2 regions of the Paenarthrobacter sp. 10N417 genome follow, and region 1 is predicted to be linked to the other one. Evidence: riboswitches for the same ligand, from Rfam matches in the RefSeq annotation. Region 1 holds a riboswitch; the other holds the start of a gene.
The links. A riboswitch is a leader RNA that binds a small molecule or an ion and turns the genes downstream of it on or off. The one in region 1 is predicted to bind cyclic di-AMP.
Positions count from the first base shown of each region.

Region 1 (7,737 bases):
ACCGATGCCCACAAAACATTGAACGTCCCGTACGACTGCGGCTTGGCCATCGTCTCCCGGCCGGAAGCCCTTAGACGCGCCTTCAGCGTTCACACGAGTTACCTCATTGCAACGGAGACCGGACTGGGCGATCCGTTCGACAAAGTTCCGGAACTGTCCCGTAGGGCCCGCGGCATCCCGGTGTGGGCAGCGCTGCGACAGTTGGGCCGGTCCGGAGTCATTGCCATGGTGGACAGGCTTGCAGCAAACGCCCGCGCGTTGGCGGAGGGACTCGCGGAGATCCCGGGTGTGGAGATTCTGAACGACGTCGTGTTCACACAGGTATCGGTAGCCTTCGGCAGTGATGACCGCACACACCGCGTCACCCAGCGGCTCATGGCCGAAGGGCTTGTGTGGATGTCAGGTTCCTCATGGCGAGGACGCGACATCTTCCGGATTTCGGTCAGCAACTGGGCCACCGACGCAGGTGACGTCGCTGCCTCCATCGCAGCCGTTCGAGGTGCGGCAGAGGCCGAACCGGAAGCATAGGCCGAACCGGAAGTATAGGCACAGTCCAGTTACCGGGCCGAGCGCGCCTTTTCCAAATATGCCATCAGCCCGGCCAACTGCTCAGCGCTCCAAGGCAGGCCGGCGCTGATGGCCTTGCTGTTTTCCTGCCAGGCTGCACGCGCTGCACCTTTGGTGTCCTCACTCGAGTGGAACATGGAACCGATGCCGTCCCATGAGTGCACCCATTCCTGGACGGAAGGATCCGTGACGGGCCTGTTGGCTTCCACGTGCGCCAGTCCTTCTTCCACAAGGACGGCCCACTGCTGCTTGGCGGCTTCGACTTTTTCTGCGCCGAGTTCTTCCCGCTTGTCCGCGAGTTGCTGGCGTTGTTCGGCTGTGAAGTTGTTTTCGAGCACGGTAATCATCTCCAACGTTGACATGAATTGTTCAGGGGTGGGCATGGCGTGTCCGTCCATGCGTGACAACAGCTCGCCCAAACGGTTTTGGAGCGCCTGGAGTTGCTGGGCATGCTCCTGCACATGGACCAGCTGCTCTTTGAGGAGGCCTCGAAGAGACTCCAGATCATCCTCGGGCGTTTGCAGCGCCTTGCCGATGGCAGCGAGCGGAAGCCCCAGCATCTGAAGCGATCTGATCCGGTATAGGCGGCGCAGGTCGCTCTCCGAATACCGGCGATGACCAGATGATGTCCTTTGGCTTGCGGACAGCAGCCCGATCTCGTCGTAGTGGTGGAGCGTCCGCACGCTGACGCCACATGCTGTGGCCAGTTCACCGATGCTCCACGGTCCGGTTCCTGTTGTTCCCGTCATGGGCACAACGCTAAGTCCTGACGTTACGTGAGGTGCAAGCCGTCGCCACCTGAAACGCGAAAACCGCCCCGTTCCCGCTGTCAGCTGCAGTAATCACTGCTGCGAACGGCGGAAAACGGGGCGGTAATCAGGCCCTGCACGTTTGAGCCCGCTGGGGTGGGCTCAAACCTGCTTATTGAGTTGGCTTAGTACCAGTTGTTGGCCAAGTGGAAGGCGAGGGCGGCCGAGGGGGAGCCGTAGCGTTCCTTGATGTAGTTCAGGCCCCACTTGATCTGGGTTTGGTAGTTGGTCTCCCAGTCGGCGCCGGCAGTTGCCATCTTGGAAGCTGGCAGAGACTGCACGATTCCGTAGGCGCCACTGGACGCGTTGGTCGCGGTGGTCCGCCAGTTGGATTCCTTCTCCCACAGTGTGTTCAGGGCAGTCATTTCACCCGGACCCCAGCCGTAGCTGGCGAGGATGCTGGCGGCGTAAGCTTTGGCAGCAGCGGGATCGTCCACGGCCTTGGGAACAGCTGCTGCGGCTGCGGCTGCAGCAGCGGCGGCATCGGCAGCCTGCTTGGCGGCTGCATCAGCGGCAGCCTTTTCGGCGGCGGCTTGTGCGGCTGCTGCCTGGTCGGCGGCGGCTTTTTCGGCCGCAGCCTTCTCAGCGGCAGCCTTCTCGGCAGCGGCCTGTGCAGCTGCTGCTGCCTGATCTGCAGCGGCCCTATCGCCGGCGCCCTTCTTGGCAGCAGCATCCAGGGACGCAGAGATTTCCGCTGATTTGTTGCTGACCTGGGCCGTGGCTTGCGTCTCGGATGCCTGGCTCGTTTCCGGGAGGTTGAATGCGGCGTTTGCGGCCTGGCCAAGCGATGCGACGCCCAATGCTGCGGCAACGACTCCTGCAACAACGGACATGCGCTGACCGGTCTTGCCGCGGCGGGCAGCGGTCTTCAGAACAGACTGCGATTTGGTCAGGGGAGCGTTGTGTTCGTCACGGTGACGCGCGGAAGGGCGCGTCTGATCGTTGAATTCAGACATGTGTGATTACCTCTCAGCGCCTGCGGAGTTAGCTGTCGGGTTCGGATGAGGTCATCCGGCCGCGCGCGTAGCTGCGGCTTCACCCCAAGGGCAAGGAAAGTACTGTGCCCGGAGACTCTGGGTCCCCCGTCTCTGCCTCGAATGAGAACGGAACTCCGGGAAGTGGCAGAGCTCGGCGCATCCCGGGTGTGGGCCAACTATGGGCGACCCACCCTTTCGAAGGTACAGGAGGTTTCGGCTTAAGTCACATTTGGGTAACAGAGATCACGGTCACGGCGCGTCATGTTGCCTGATTCGTTATACGTGTTCGTTCGAAACTGACGGGAGTCTCAGAATGAACTCGGTGCACCCCGGCTTGGACGTTACTGCCACGCTTCCGCCGTGCGCTTGGACGATTGATTCGACGATTGACAAGCCCAATCCGGAGGTTCCTTCAGAGCCTGATCTCGCGGCGTCAGCGCGGGCAAAACGCGAGAAAACATGGCCCTGGAATTCAGGCGGAATGCCAGCCCCGTTGTCAGTGACCGTGACCACCGCGGTACCGTCCGCGGAGAGCACGACGCCAGTGATCACTGTGGTACCTGGATCGGTGTGTTTGCGGGCGTTGGACAGGAGATTGGCCAGCACCTGATGCAGCTGGGTTGCGTCCCCGCGTACCGTGATGGGCTCGTCGGGGAGTTGGAGCTTCCAGATGTGATCCGGTGCCATCACCTTTTCGTCGCTGACGGTCTCGATCACCAACTGGGTAAGGTCCACATCCGTGACCTTCAATGGCTGGCCTTCGTCCAACCGCGCCAACAGCAACAGGTCCTCCACCAGGGTGGTCATGCGTTCGGACTGGCTCTGGACGCGTGCCAGGGACTTCCGGCCGTCGTCCGTGAAGTTCTCCGTCATGCGGAGTAATTCGGTATATCCACGAATGGCGGTCAGCGGCGTCCGCAGTTCGTGGGAGGCATCCGCAACGAACTGCCGGACCTTGGTTTCGCTCTCCTGACGGGCTTCCAGGGCCCTGGAAACGTTGTTGAGCATTTGGTTCAAAGCGTGGCCAACGCTGCCTACTTCTGTTCCAGGATGGGAGGCCGACGGCGGTACGCGCACAGCGAGTGCCACTTCACCGGCGTCGAGGGGAAGGCGCGATACTTTGGTTGCAACCTCCGATAGTTGCTCCAGCGGCCGCATGGTCCGGCGAATGATGACGGTACCGGCAAGGCCGATCAGCACCAGTCCGCCAAGGGAAACAAACACCATGGTCCATACCAGCGAGGCCTCGGCATTTTGCTTATCAGCCAACGGCAGGCCCGTCACAATCACGTCGCCGTAGGTGGTATTTACTGCCACCAGCCGGTAGTCGCCGTTGGACAATGAACGGTCCACAGGCCGGTTGTCACGGGGGAGTGAGAGCAGGACCTGCTTGTCTTCTGCCGAAAGTGCGACGCGGCGGCCATTCGAATTTAGCAGGCCGGAGTTAATGACGGTGGAACCGTCAATCCTCGCGTTGAGGGTACCGGCACCTTGGCCGCGGGCCTCCAGAGGATCTGGCCGCCCGCTTGAGGGAAAGTTCGACGGCGGCCTGCCGAAGTCATTCGCGCGGCTTGACGCCTGCTCCAGCTGCTTATCGAGTTGCTTGTTGAAGTACATGTCCATGGAGGCGTAACTCACCACTCCGACTGCCCCGCAAATCGCTACCAGCAAGGCCATGGCCACCAGGACCAATCGCGTGCGCAGATGCCAGGTGGTGGGATTGAGCCAGTTCCGCTGGGTCTTGCGGGTTACTCCTGAAAGGGTGGACAAGATTCAGTCCGCAGGCTTGATGACGTAGCCGGCGCCACGGATGGTGTGGATCATTGGCGGGTGGTTGGCTTCGATTTTCTTGCGCAGGTAGGAAATGTAGAGCTCCACGATGTTGGCCTGCCCGCCGAAGTCATAGTCCCAGACGCGGTCCAGGATCTGCGCCTTGCTGACCACGCGCTTGGGGTTCTCCATAAGGTAACGAAGCAGCTCGAACTGCGTTGCCGTGAGCTGGATGTCTTCGCCGGCGCGCGAGACTTCCCGTGTATCCACGTTCAGCGTGAGATCACCCACCACCAGTTCCGCCGTGTCCATGGCGGCAACGCCCGAACGTTGGACGAGCCTGTGCAGGCGAAGGAGGACTTCCTCCATGCTGAAGGGCTTGGTGACGTAGTCGTCCCCGCCGGCGGCAAGACCTACGATGCGGTCCTGGACAGCGTCCTTGGCCGTGAGAAAGAGCGCGGGCACTTCCGGCGCGAAGGTACGGATCCGGTTGAGGACCTCGACGCCGTCGAATCCTGGAAGCATCACGTCCAGCACCAGCACGTCAGGGCGGAAGTCCTTGGCAAGCTTCACGGCTTCTGGTCCGTCGGCTGCTACCGCGACGGACCAGCCTGCCATGCGAAGGCCCATGCTCATGAGCTCGGAGAGGCTGGGTTCGTCGTCCACCACCAAGGCGCGGATAGGAGAGCCGTCCGGGTGGGAAAGCTGGGGAAGGTTGTTCGTCATGGAGTGCGGGGATGCCATGGGACAACTCTCCATTCTTCTGGTTTGGCGAAGCTTTGCCGAGCCTGTGAGGACGCTGTGAGGTCAACACTAGCGACGTGGGAGTTCGGTGGAAGGCGTTGCGGGGCATGGCCGTCCCATGCGCGCCCTTTCTACGGCTTGTAGCAGATTTTGAGGGAAAAATTCGAGACGAGAGTGGCTTGCGATTGGACAGCAAGTGTTTCAGATCTTGAGATTCCGTCGTCTTGCGCCTGCCGGGAATCAGGAAGGGCATCATGCACCATTGGCCGAAGAAAATTCACCATAAGCCGAATATTTCTTATCGGAACCGAATGAAATGACGTTCATTTTCCGTAGTGAAAGAATTGTGATCTGCAGCACAATAGACCCTCTTGTCTCAAAATGTGGACGGTTAGGCGCTTTGTTACTTGCGTGTTGCCATTGTTACGTTGCACACTTCCAATGTGAACAAGAACTCAACAGCACCTGCAGCCGCAGCAATCTGGTCCAGCTCACCCGCTGGCGACGTGACCCGCTGTTGTCGAATGCAAGCCTAACTTTCCACCCCAAAGAAGTTTCAGGCATTCGCCCCCTAGCCCAGCGTTGGGCGCCCTTCCCCAAACTCATTGCGGGGACAACCAGCATTCGAAGCCGCGATGACGGCTATTCACTTTTGAGGTAATCACTCCATGTCAGTTGCATCCGGTTACGTCCACATCTCCGTCCGAAACGCCAACAAGGCCGCTTCAAACGCAGGGCTCCGCCCCGGCTTCGGCAACCGTCCCGGCTACGCCCCCGCCCCCCAGGGCAACGGCCAGCAGGCTCCCGGCTACGTGCCACAGGGGTACAACCCCAACTCCTACGGCCAGTTGCGGGCAGTTCCCACCAACGAGCCAGCACCCATGACGGCGCCTACTCCTGTCATTGCGCAGTCTGACCGCCTTCGCCCCGTCGCCAACGACAACGTGGCCCGCGGTTTCGTGCTCTACATGGGCATCGACGAAGAGACAGCAGCAGCGGCAGGAACCTCCATCGCTAAGCTCGCCCAGGAAATCCGGGCCTACGCACAGTCCCTGGTCACCGGCGCTGAGAGCTACGCTGCAGTCGCCGTCGCACCGGCCGGGGCGCCCGGGTCCGCACTCGACGTCGTACGTTCCACTTTCGGTGACCCCACAGTCGCCGCCCGCCAGCGCACCGAGGCTGCCCGCCCGGCACCGCAGCAGGAAGCCCGCCCCTCCGGCGTGCTGATCGACCTCGCCCGCCGCGAAGTCCACCTCGACGGCGAGTCCCTGAACCTGACGTTCAAGGAATTCGAGCTCCTCAACTACCTCGTGGAAAACGGCACCCGCACGGTGGGCCGCGACGAACTGCTTGAGGGCCTGTGGCGCAACGCCGAAGAAGTACCGAACGAGCGCACCATCGACGTCCACATCCGCCGCCTCCGTTCCAAGCTGGGTCGCCTGGCCAACACGGTGCGCACCGTACGCGGCCAGGGCTACCGCTTCTACGAGCACCCCGAAGTTATCGTTTGGGCCGCTCCGGAATACTCGATCTAAGTAGCTGCTGCAGCCGAAAGCGCCTGTCCTGTAAGGGCGGGCGCTTTCGCTTTCGCGGGACGATCCTGTCAGGTCGCGGGCCCTTTCGCTTTCGCGGGACGATCCCTTTGCGCCTGCGCCTGCGCTCGTGCCTCACGCAACAACGGCGCTTTCGGGATGCCCCGCTACGCTACAGCGCCCGCTGCAAGATGCCCCGCTACGCTACCGCGCCCTCACCAAAGTGGCCCGCTGCGCTACAGCGCCCGCACCATGCCCGGGCTTCCCTCTCGTGCTCCCGTGAGTATTGGCCTCCGCGGCGGATGGGGGTTTGCGGCTATAGGGTTGGTTTATGAGTGACCATCACATCAGGCGCCTGGTGATTATGCGGCATGCCAAAGCCGATTGGCCCATGGGGGTGCCGGACCATGAGCGTCCGCTGGAGGAACGCGGACACCGTGAGGCTCCGCTGGCTGGTAGGTGGCTGCTCAAGCATGGCGTGGTTCCGGACTTCATTCTGTGCTCGTCTGCGGTGAGGACCCGCCAAACCTGCACGTGGGTGTGCGATGAGCTGGGGGACAAAGCCCCGACGCCCAAGCTCGAGGACGGTTTGTACGCCGCTTCAGCGAATCGAATGTTGACCGTGATCAACCACGTCCCGGACACCGTCACCACTTTGATGGTGATCTCGCACATGCCCGGCGTCCAGGATCTGGCCATGCACCTCGCATCGCGCGACTCAGACCATGATGCTTACATGGACGCTGCCACGCGGTACCCAACCAGTGCTTTGACGGTGCTTGAGACTGAGAAGTCATGGGCGGAACTGGATGGGCAGGACGCCCGTCTGACGCACTTTAAGGTGCCCCGCAAGTAACAGCGCCGTCGTTTGGCCCGTACGGATGGTTTAACCCCGTACTGGCAGTTCGTGCTCGGCCGCTATTTCGCGGAGAAGCCTGACGGCGTGCCGGATATTGGGGCTGGCGGTCATGGTCTTTCGATACACGATTCCCACTGCCCGCTGCTGAATGGGATTAACGACCGGCACCGCAACCACGCCAGGTGGCAGGGGCGGCCTGCCCAGCCGAGGCACAAGCGCCACGGCCACGGCCTGCTCCACCATGGCAATATGGGTGGAGAAGTCGGGATCGTAGACACGGATGTCGGGGACGCGCCCAAGCCCTGCGAAGATCTGCAGAAGGGCTTCGTTGCAGATGGCGCCAGCCGGCGTACTGACCCAAATTTCATCCAGCAGGTCTTCACGCTCGACGACGGTCCGTCCAGCGAGTGCGTGGGTGCTGTTAACCAGGACGTCGGCCTGGTCCAGGCAAAGGTCCTCGTGCACCAGATTTTCCGGAA
Region 1 covers NZ_JBFTIL010000015.1:74,604-82,340, reverse strand. Annotated here, with positions in the region: gene AC1DCM_RS17925 (pyridoxal phosphate-dependent decarboxylase family protein) at 1-528, shown strand, start outside; gene AC1DCM_RS17920 (MerR family transcriptional regulator) at 558-1,316, opposite strand; gene AC1DCM_RS17915 (aggregation-promoting factor C-terminal-like domain-containing protein) at 1,502-2,332, opposite strand; cyclic di-AMP (ydaO/yuaA leader) riboswitch at 2,338-2,495, opposite strand; gene AC1DCM_RS17910 (sensor histidine kinase) at 2,630-4,123, opposite strand; gene AC1DCM_RS17905 (response regulator transcription factor) at 4,127-4,867, opposite strand; gene AC1DCM_RS17900 (winged helix-turn-helix domain-containing protein) at 5,536-6,402, shown strand; gene AC1DCM_RS17895 (SixA phosphatase family protein) at 6,731-7,255, shown strand; gene AC1DCM_RS17890 (LysR family transcriptional regulator) at 7,286-7,737, opposite strand, start outside.

Region 2 (7,737 bases), on a different contig from region 1:
TTCAGCGTATCCACGGAGTGCGGCTGCTGGGTCAAGCCCAGCGCCCAGCAAATAATGGTCGCCTTTGATTTGGCCATCAGCCCCGCCACAGTGACGATCTCCTCGCGGGACAGACCTGTTGCGCGCTCGGTTTCGTCCCAGTCCAGCTGGGACCGCGCCTTGGCGTACGCTTCGAAGCCTTCGGTCTGTTTCCCGATAAATGATTTATCGACGATCGTCCCCGGGTTCCGCTTCTCTTCCTCCAGGAGCAGGTGGCCCTGGGCCTGGAACAGTGCGAGGTCGCCACCGACCTTGATCTTAAGGAACTCATCCGCGATCGTAGTGCCACCGCCGATCACGCCATTGAGGGACTGGGGGTCCTTGAAGTTCAGCAGGCCAGCCTCGGGTAGCGGGTTCACGGCAACGATCTTTCCGCCGTTGTTCTTGCAGTCACGCAATGCGGACAACATCCTGGGGTGGTTGGTCCCGGGATTCTGGCCCACCACGAACACCAGTTCGGCGTGGTGGATGTCTTCCAGCGAGACCGTTCCCTTGCCGATTCCGATGGTCGGGTTCAGCGCGCTGCCCGAGGACTCATGGCACATGTTGGAGCAGTCCGGCAGGTTGTTGGTGCCCAGGCTTCGGGCGAACAACTGGTACATGAACGCGGTCTCGTTGGCCGTCCGGCCGGAGGTGTAGAAAACGCAGCGATCAGGTGTGGTGGCATTGATATGCTCCCCGATCAAGGCAAAGGCTTCAGTCCAGCTGATCGGGGAATAGTGGGTATCTCCCGGTTTGAGGACTACAGGCTCGGCGATTCGCCCTTGGCTCCCCAACCAGTATTCGGTCTTGTCTTCAAGATCGGCGATGGAATGTGCTGCCCAGAAATCTGCCCCCACTGTCCGTGTGGTGCTTTCCTCAGCGATTGCCTTGGCGCCGTTCTCACAGAATTCCGCGGGACTGCGACGTCCCGTGATGGATTCCGGCCAGGCGCAGCCCGGACAATCAAAGCCGTCATGCTGGTTGACCCTGAGCATGGAGCGGACCGTGCGGGCTACTCCTGCCTGGGAGTAGCCCCTTTCAAGGGCGACAGTGACAGCCTTGAGGCCTGCCGCAGCCTTCTTGGGCGGGTGGATTTGCAGGTCATCTTCATTGATGTCCTGTTCGGGAGCATGCCTGTTCATGGGTCCATCATTGCAAGCCCGGGCACCCAGTTGCCACCTGCGTCCACCCGGCGACCCCTAGGCTTCCAACGCGCTCCAGTCAACAGGACCGGACGGGGCCTTCTTTTGTTGCCGGGCCGGCGACTTGCGTGGTTTTCCTTCAGCGGCCTTGGGTGCGGGCAAAGGTTTACCCCACGGCAAGGGAAAGGCCGGGACCAGTTCGCCCATCTGGACACCATGCGGCGGCACCACCAAGACGCCATCTGCTCCCGCCAGCCCGCGCATCATCCCCGGGCCGGCATGCTGCGCGGGCGATGCCAATCCGTAGACCAGTTTGAAAGGCATCAGGCGCGTCCGTCCAGGATCGGCGTCGATCATTGCACCGCTGGGAACCTCGCCAACGTCCTCCAGCTTCCCGTGGCCAAGCGCTGCGAGCAGCGGGCCCCCAACGGTGAACAATGCCATCATGGCCGCCAGCGGATTCCCGGGCAGGCCCAGCACGAAGCGTCCGTCCGGAAGCTCCGCCAACACGGCCGGGTGGCCAGGGCGCATGGCAATGCCATCGATCAACAGCCAGCCGCCCAGTTCAGACACGGCCCTCCTGAAATGGTCCGTCCCTGAGCGTCCGGTACCGCCCGTAGTAATAACGACGTCGGCCGGCGGCTCCGGTGCTGCATATGGTTCCGCGGGTTCAGGCTCGGTGTCCTGCAAAGCTGCAAGCCAGTCGTCGTAGTTGTCGCCAACCTTGAGTTGCTCTCCTGCGATGCCACCAAGGAGTTCGACGACAGCGCCCAGCTGAGGTCCGAAGGTATCCCGGACCTTCCCCGGTAGGGGAACCCCCTGCGTCACCACTTCCGAGCCCGTCAGGAGGAATCGCACCAAGGGTTTCCCCAGGACTTCCAGTTCATCCAGGCCGGCCAAGGCAGCCAAGGCAATGTGCGCAGGATTAAGGATGGTCCCTGCTTTGAGCAGAACATCCCCTGCCGCAGCTTCCTCGGCTGCCTTGCGGACGTGCTGGCCATTACGTGGCTCCCCGGGCTTCGCGGCCCCGCCAAGCGCTAGGATCGGCAGGCCGTCGTCGTCCGTGGTAATAACGCCGCTTTCGGTGCGCAGAACGGCCTTGGCTCCTGGTGGAATGAGTCCCCCTGTGACGATGGGACTGGCCTGATGGGGAGCAAGTCTGTGGCCGGGCTCAACAAGAATCCATGGGCCGGATCCGTTGACGGCCCAGCCGTCCATGGCGGAGGACGCATAGTGCGGCATGTCCTGAATGGCCACCGCATCCGAGGCAAGCGTCCTTGCCAAGGCGGCCTTCAGTGGCACCGGACTTGGCGGGATGGGAGCAGCGACGTCGAAGGCGCGCTGCCGGGCCTCATGCCATGTGTGTGCCGCGTGGTGGCCCTGTCCGGGGGCCTCGGTCATTCCGCCTCAGTCCCGGGCTCCAGGTATTGCTTGGCGACCTGGCGGGCGAGATCCAGGGCAGCGCTCATGGCGGTGTCGTCCGCGGCTTGCCCGATCCCCCTGGCCATACCAGCCGCGTAACCGGCAATGAAGGTTGTCAGTGGCGCAGCAGGCCGCACCACGGAGTGGGCTGCAACTCCCGCCACTGAGAGGACTTCATTGATGTCCACTTCAACGCCCTCAAGCTCAAAGGCCTGCAACAGTGTGCGGCACCAGTCCTCGAGCGTCTCTTCCTGGCTCTTCATGTCCGCCTCCTGCTCGTTGTGTATGCCCAAGGCCTCAGCGTCCTCCCACGTGTCCACATCATCGGTAGACCCATCAGGAACTGTAACGGCCAGCAGGTTCAGCCTAGCAAGCAGCCGGAACACTGAAGAGTTCGTTAACGCCGTAGCTGCCGCAACTTCCCTTTCCAAAGCCCGGGTGCTGTAGATCCCCAGGAGAGGCTGTTGCCGGCCGACGGCTGAAACGGCCATGGCGCCTTCCACTTCAGGATGCGCACGCAACCCTTCCCATAGGGGCGCAATCCCCCTGGAAGCGTGCGGCATGTCGCATGCCAGGACGAGCGTCCACGGCGCTGGCTCCCCATTCTGGTGAAATGCCGCCAGACCCGCAGCAATCGCAGCGGCAGGGCCAGCAAAGGCAGGCTCCTCCCGGGCGCTAAGAACTCCATCAGGCAGGACGCCGCCGATTCCAGAGGTGTCCGGACCAACCACCACCACAGCGGAGGCACCCCGTGCCGCCTGCAGGGCATGCGAAAGGAGGCTGGCGCCGTCGAACGTTAAGCCGGGCTTGGGCACGCCACCGAGGCGGGTGGCCCTGCCACCCGCCAGAATCACGGCGTTGAACTCCATCCGCCCAGAGTACCCGGACAGCGGGAGGACAACAGAAATCGATCAGGCGGCGGATTCCGGCAACAGGAACGGGTCCCAGTCCGGCGCAGGTTTCTCGAGTTCTTTGATCTGCCACATGGTTCCTGTGGGCACGCCAGGTTTGAAACGAAGTTTCCAACCCATCTCGGCGAGCGTGTGGTCACTCTTGGCGTTGTTGCATTTCAAGCACGCCGCAACCAGGTTTTCCCAGGAATCCGCGCCGCCCCTGGATTTGGGGTGGACGTGGTCTATGGTGTGGGCTGTTTTCCCGCAATAGGCGCAGCGATGGCCGTCGCGGCGGAGTACCCCGCGGCGGCTCACGGCAGTGATCTTGTTGTACCGGGGCCGGATGTAGCGATTGAGAAGAATCACGGATGGTCTTCCGAGAATCTCCTGTGGCCCGACGACAGGCTCGTCGCCTTCGGCCACCACGCTAGCTTTTCCAGTCAGCACAAGGACCAGCGCCCGGCGGAAGGTTACTACCGCCAGCGGTTCATATCCAGCATTCAGAACGAGTGTGCGCATGCACGTACCTCTTCACGGCCGCACCCGTCAGGGGCACGAGGGCCGGCTGCCCTCTGCTTGTACGGGCTGTGGATCGACAACACAAGGGTAAGCACTCATATGCCATATCAACGAATTTTTCTGCCGTTTCACCTGCGGTGTTGGCGAAAGTTCATGCGCGGGACACCTTGCTCGTTAAAGCAGAACACCCCGCCGGCCTGAGCCTCGGGGTGTTCTGTGGAGTATTTGATCAGCCGTTGACGCGGATGAAAACGGGGCCGGAGCCAACGTTCACGCTGAACAGTGCCGTGGTGGATCCGTTCCATCCACCGTGGACTGCCATGCCGTTGCCGACGTAAACAGCGATGTGTGCCATTCCGCCGTAGCCACCGTTGGCGTAGTAAGCGAGGTCGCCGGGCTGCGCTTCAGCTGCACTGACCGTGCGGCCGAGGGAGAGGTAGCCGGCCGGCCAATCGTGGAAGTGAATACCGACGGCGGCCAGCGAGTTGGTCACCAGCATGGTGCAGTCCTGTGTGACACCGAGCTGTGCGTAGGCCGCTGCAGCGATGGCTGCACCGAGGCCGCTGGATGCAGCAGGCGCCTTGGCCGCGGAGTTATCCGTGTTGACCGCCAAAGTAGCGGTGCCGCCGGCAGCCGGAGCTTCCTTGGCAGGTGCCTTCTCGACGACGGGAGCCGGGGCTTCGACAGTCTTGACCACGGGGCGCTCGTAGGAGATGGCAACGCTGGAATCCGCAGCAATGGTGGCCTGGGCAACCGACTGCACATCAAGGGTGGACGCAGACGTGGATTCGCGCTGGACATTGGTATCCGCAGCATTTGCAGCCACGCCGCTGGTCAGGACAAGGCCTGATGCAGCTGCGATCACTGCTGCCTGACGGCCAACGCCACCGGCGTTGTCGCTGACAGCCTTGGCAATGACGGCAAGTGAGCTGGTCTTGGGGGCCTCAGCTCTATGCCGTGCAACCTTGTTTGCACTGGTCATGATTACTCTCTTTTCGTATCCGCGCACGGTGGGGACGCACGCGGGTTATGGGCGGCCAGCACTTGGGGGGCATGCTGGCTTACCCCGAATGGGATTTTCCTAGCGGAGGGTGAAGAACGAGGATGTGCCGGTGGCTGCGACCGGGGTCAGGAGCGTCCCCTGGCTGGGGTTCAGCGCGCTGATCATCATGCCGTTGCCGACGTAGATGCCCACGTGGGCTCCGCCGTTCTGCATGACGAGATCGCCGGGGGCCGGCGTGCTGGTGGGCTTCATGGCCGTCCAGGCATTGACCCGGGGGATGCTGATGCCGGCCTGGGCGTAGACCCACTGGGCAAATCCAGAGCAGTCCCAGCCGTTGGGGGAAGTGCCGCCCCAGACATAGGGGTGGCCAATGCCGGTGTAGGCAATTGCTGCGAGCCCGGAAGCTGCCGCGCTGGATGCGGCATCCTTGGCCGTGGAGGACAGGGCAGCGAGGGTGTCGCCCGTCTGGCCTTCGGCTGCCTGCGTGCGCTGGGAGGCGCGCTGAACCTTGGGGGCTTCCTTGGTAGCCACAACGGGGCTTTCGAAGGAAACGGTTGCCGTGGGCTCAGCGGTAACAACTGCGGTGGCGACCAACTGCTGGGTGCTGGAGGATTCCGACTTGGAAACGTCGGTGTCAGCGGCCTGGGCCGGGAGTCCAACGCTGAGAACAAGTCCCGAGGCTGCAGCCAGAACGGCGGCTTGGCGGCCTACGGTGCCTGCATTGGTTGAGACAGCCCTGGAAAGGGTGTTCAACGGGTTCGTACGAACCAATTCGGCGCGATGGCGCGCAGGGGTAGTGCGTGATGACACGAAGGTAGCCTCTCCCAATGCCTGCGAGGTGAGCTGTCGGATTCGGATGGGAGTCATCCGGCCGCGCGGCTTCAAGGAAGCTTTTGCGACTTAACCCCAAGGCCTTCTGATTCGAAGGCCAAAATTGGTTCCCCCGCCCCTGCCAGACGATTTTTGCGAACGGACCTCGAGTGGTGGCAGAGCTAGGCAATCCACTCAAGTGCATCGGCCCCCTAAAAAGCCGATGCGCTTTAGACGGTACAACAGATATTCGTGAATGTCACATTCTGGTCACGGGCGTGTCATGAATGCGATAGACAACCATCAACTGGCTCAGAGCCAGCCCATGGGATCTACGACTTCACCGTTTACCTGGACCTCGAAGTGGAGGTGGCAACCCGTAGATGCGCCTGTAGTGCCGCTCAGCGCGACAGTATCGCCACGGCTGACAGTCTGGCCCACCTTGACGTTGAAGGACGACAGGTGGTTGTACGTGGTCTCGAGGCCGTTGCCGTGGTCAATCACGACGCGGTTGCCTCCGCCGTACTCATGCCAGCCTGCGAACGTGACCTTGCCTGCGGCTGCGGCGTGAACGGCAGTACCGCACTGGGCTACGAAGTCCTGGCCCCGGTGGAAGTCACCGGTGCCGCCCGTAAGGGGGCTGACGCGGTAGCCAAACGGCGATGCCGTGACCAGCTTGTCCAGAGGGCTTCCCAGCGTGCCAAGTGAGGATGCGCGCTGGATGCTCCCCGCTGACTGGGCGCTCAGCAACTGCTTGAGCTTGCCGTCAGGATCAGCGGCGGTAGCGACTGCTGCGCGACTGAAATCGATTTTGGCAGAGGCTGCCGCAGAAACTTCGGGTTGGCTGCCACCCGGTACGGAGAGGGCCGCCTCGGCCTGGCCGGATTCGGATGTGGCCATGACGGGGCTTGTGGCAGGCAGGCCTACAGTCAGGGCAAGTCCGGTGGCGGCAAGCGCGACTCCGGCCTTCTGCCCGACACCACTGGCTGCGGCGAAGTCGGCTACCTGGCGCAATGGGCTCTTGCGGCGGCGCACTTGACGCGGGGTGTCGCGTGGCCGGATCTCCATTGCGGCGCGGGCTGGCCGCAGCTCAGCAGCGGGGCCGGACGCGCGGCGACGGCCCCTGACGTTCTGCGATGTCAAACTCTGTTCCTCTCTGGAAAGCCTGCGAAGTTAGCTGTCGGATTCGGGTCAGAGAGTTCAAAGACCCGGTCCGCACGAAGCGCAAACGGCACACAGGTATCCCCGGAAGGACTTGCGTTAGTAGGCACTTCTGCTGCGGACTTCACCCCAAGGCTGCTTCTTTAGGCAGCCGCTTGTGGTTCCCCCGCCTCTGCCAGTAGTTGATGACACACCTGATCTGCTGGCAGAGCTCGGCTCCAGATCAGGTAACGCTTTGGTATCGGCGCTAGTAGATAACTATAGGTGATTAAAGCCCGCAGTAATAAATTCGTTATCTTCCCAAACGACCGTGTTGTGGACGCCCCCATATCACCAGTCGCAGGAATCCGCAGGTCACACGCGCGCCAGCCGCCCCAAAGTGAGATCTGACACGCCTTAGGGTCAGCTGACAGCGACGAAGACGTGCGCAGCTACCTCGGGAGGCAGCTCCAGTGCTCCTTCAATACCGGGAACGCGGACGGAGATGTACTCCCCCACCCGTTCCAAGGAGACAGTTGCGCCTGGACGAATTCCGCCTTCATCGAGCTGGGTGAGGAGTTCGGGCTCAACCTGGATGGGTTCAGCAAGCCGGCTGACTACTACGCGGGAATCGGCAGCGTACCCGTCCATGGCATGCAGCAGGTTCACGTCCAAGCGGGCAAGGGGCTGGTTGGCGAGGCCGCCAAGCGCCTCCAAACCCGGGATGGGGTTGCCATACGGTGACTCGGTGGGGTGCTCCAACAACTCATACAGGCGCCGTTCCACC
Region 2 covers NZ_JBFTIL010000006.1:97,076-104,812, reverse strand. Annotated here, with positions in the region: gene AC1DCM_RS09405 (FdhF/YdeP family oxidoreductase) at 1-1,163, opposite strand, end outside; gene AC1DCM_RS09400 (molybdopterin molybdotransferase MoeA) at 1,221-2,564, opposite strand; gene AC1DCM_RS09395 (NTP transferase domain-containing protein) at 2,561-3,454, opposite strand; gene AC1DCM_RS09390 (HNH endonuclease) at 3,497-3,997, opposite strand; gene AC1DCM_RS09385 (NlpC/P60 family protein) at 4,227-4,979, opposite strand; gene AC1DCM_RS09380 (C40 family peptidase) at 5,079-5,810, opposite strand; cyclic di-AMP (ydaO/yuaA leader) riboswitch at 5,815-5,978, opposite strand; gene AC1DCM_RS09375 (M23 family metallopeptidase) at 6,123-6,953, opposite strand; cyclic di-AMP (ydaO/yuaA leader) riboswitch at 6,960-7,189, opposite strand; gene AC1DCM_RS09370 (iron-dependent transcriptional repressor DtxR) at 7,374-7,737, opposite strand, start outside.
Region 2: linked by a shared signal. The riboswitch ahead of AC1DCM_RS09380 (C40 family peptidase) and the one ahead of AC1DCM_RS17915 (aggregation-promoting factor C-terminal-like domain-containing protein) in region 1 are both predicted to bind cyclic di-AMP.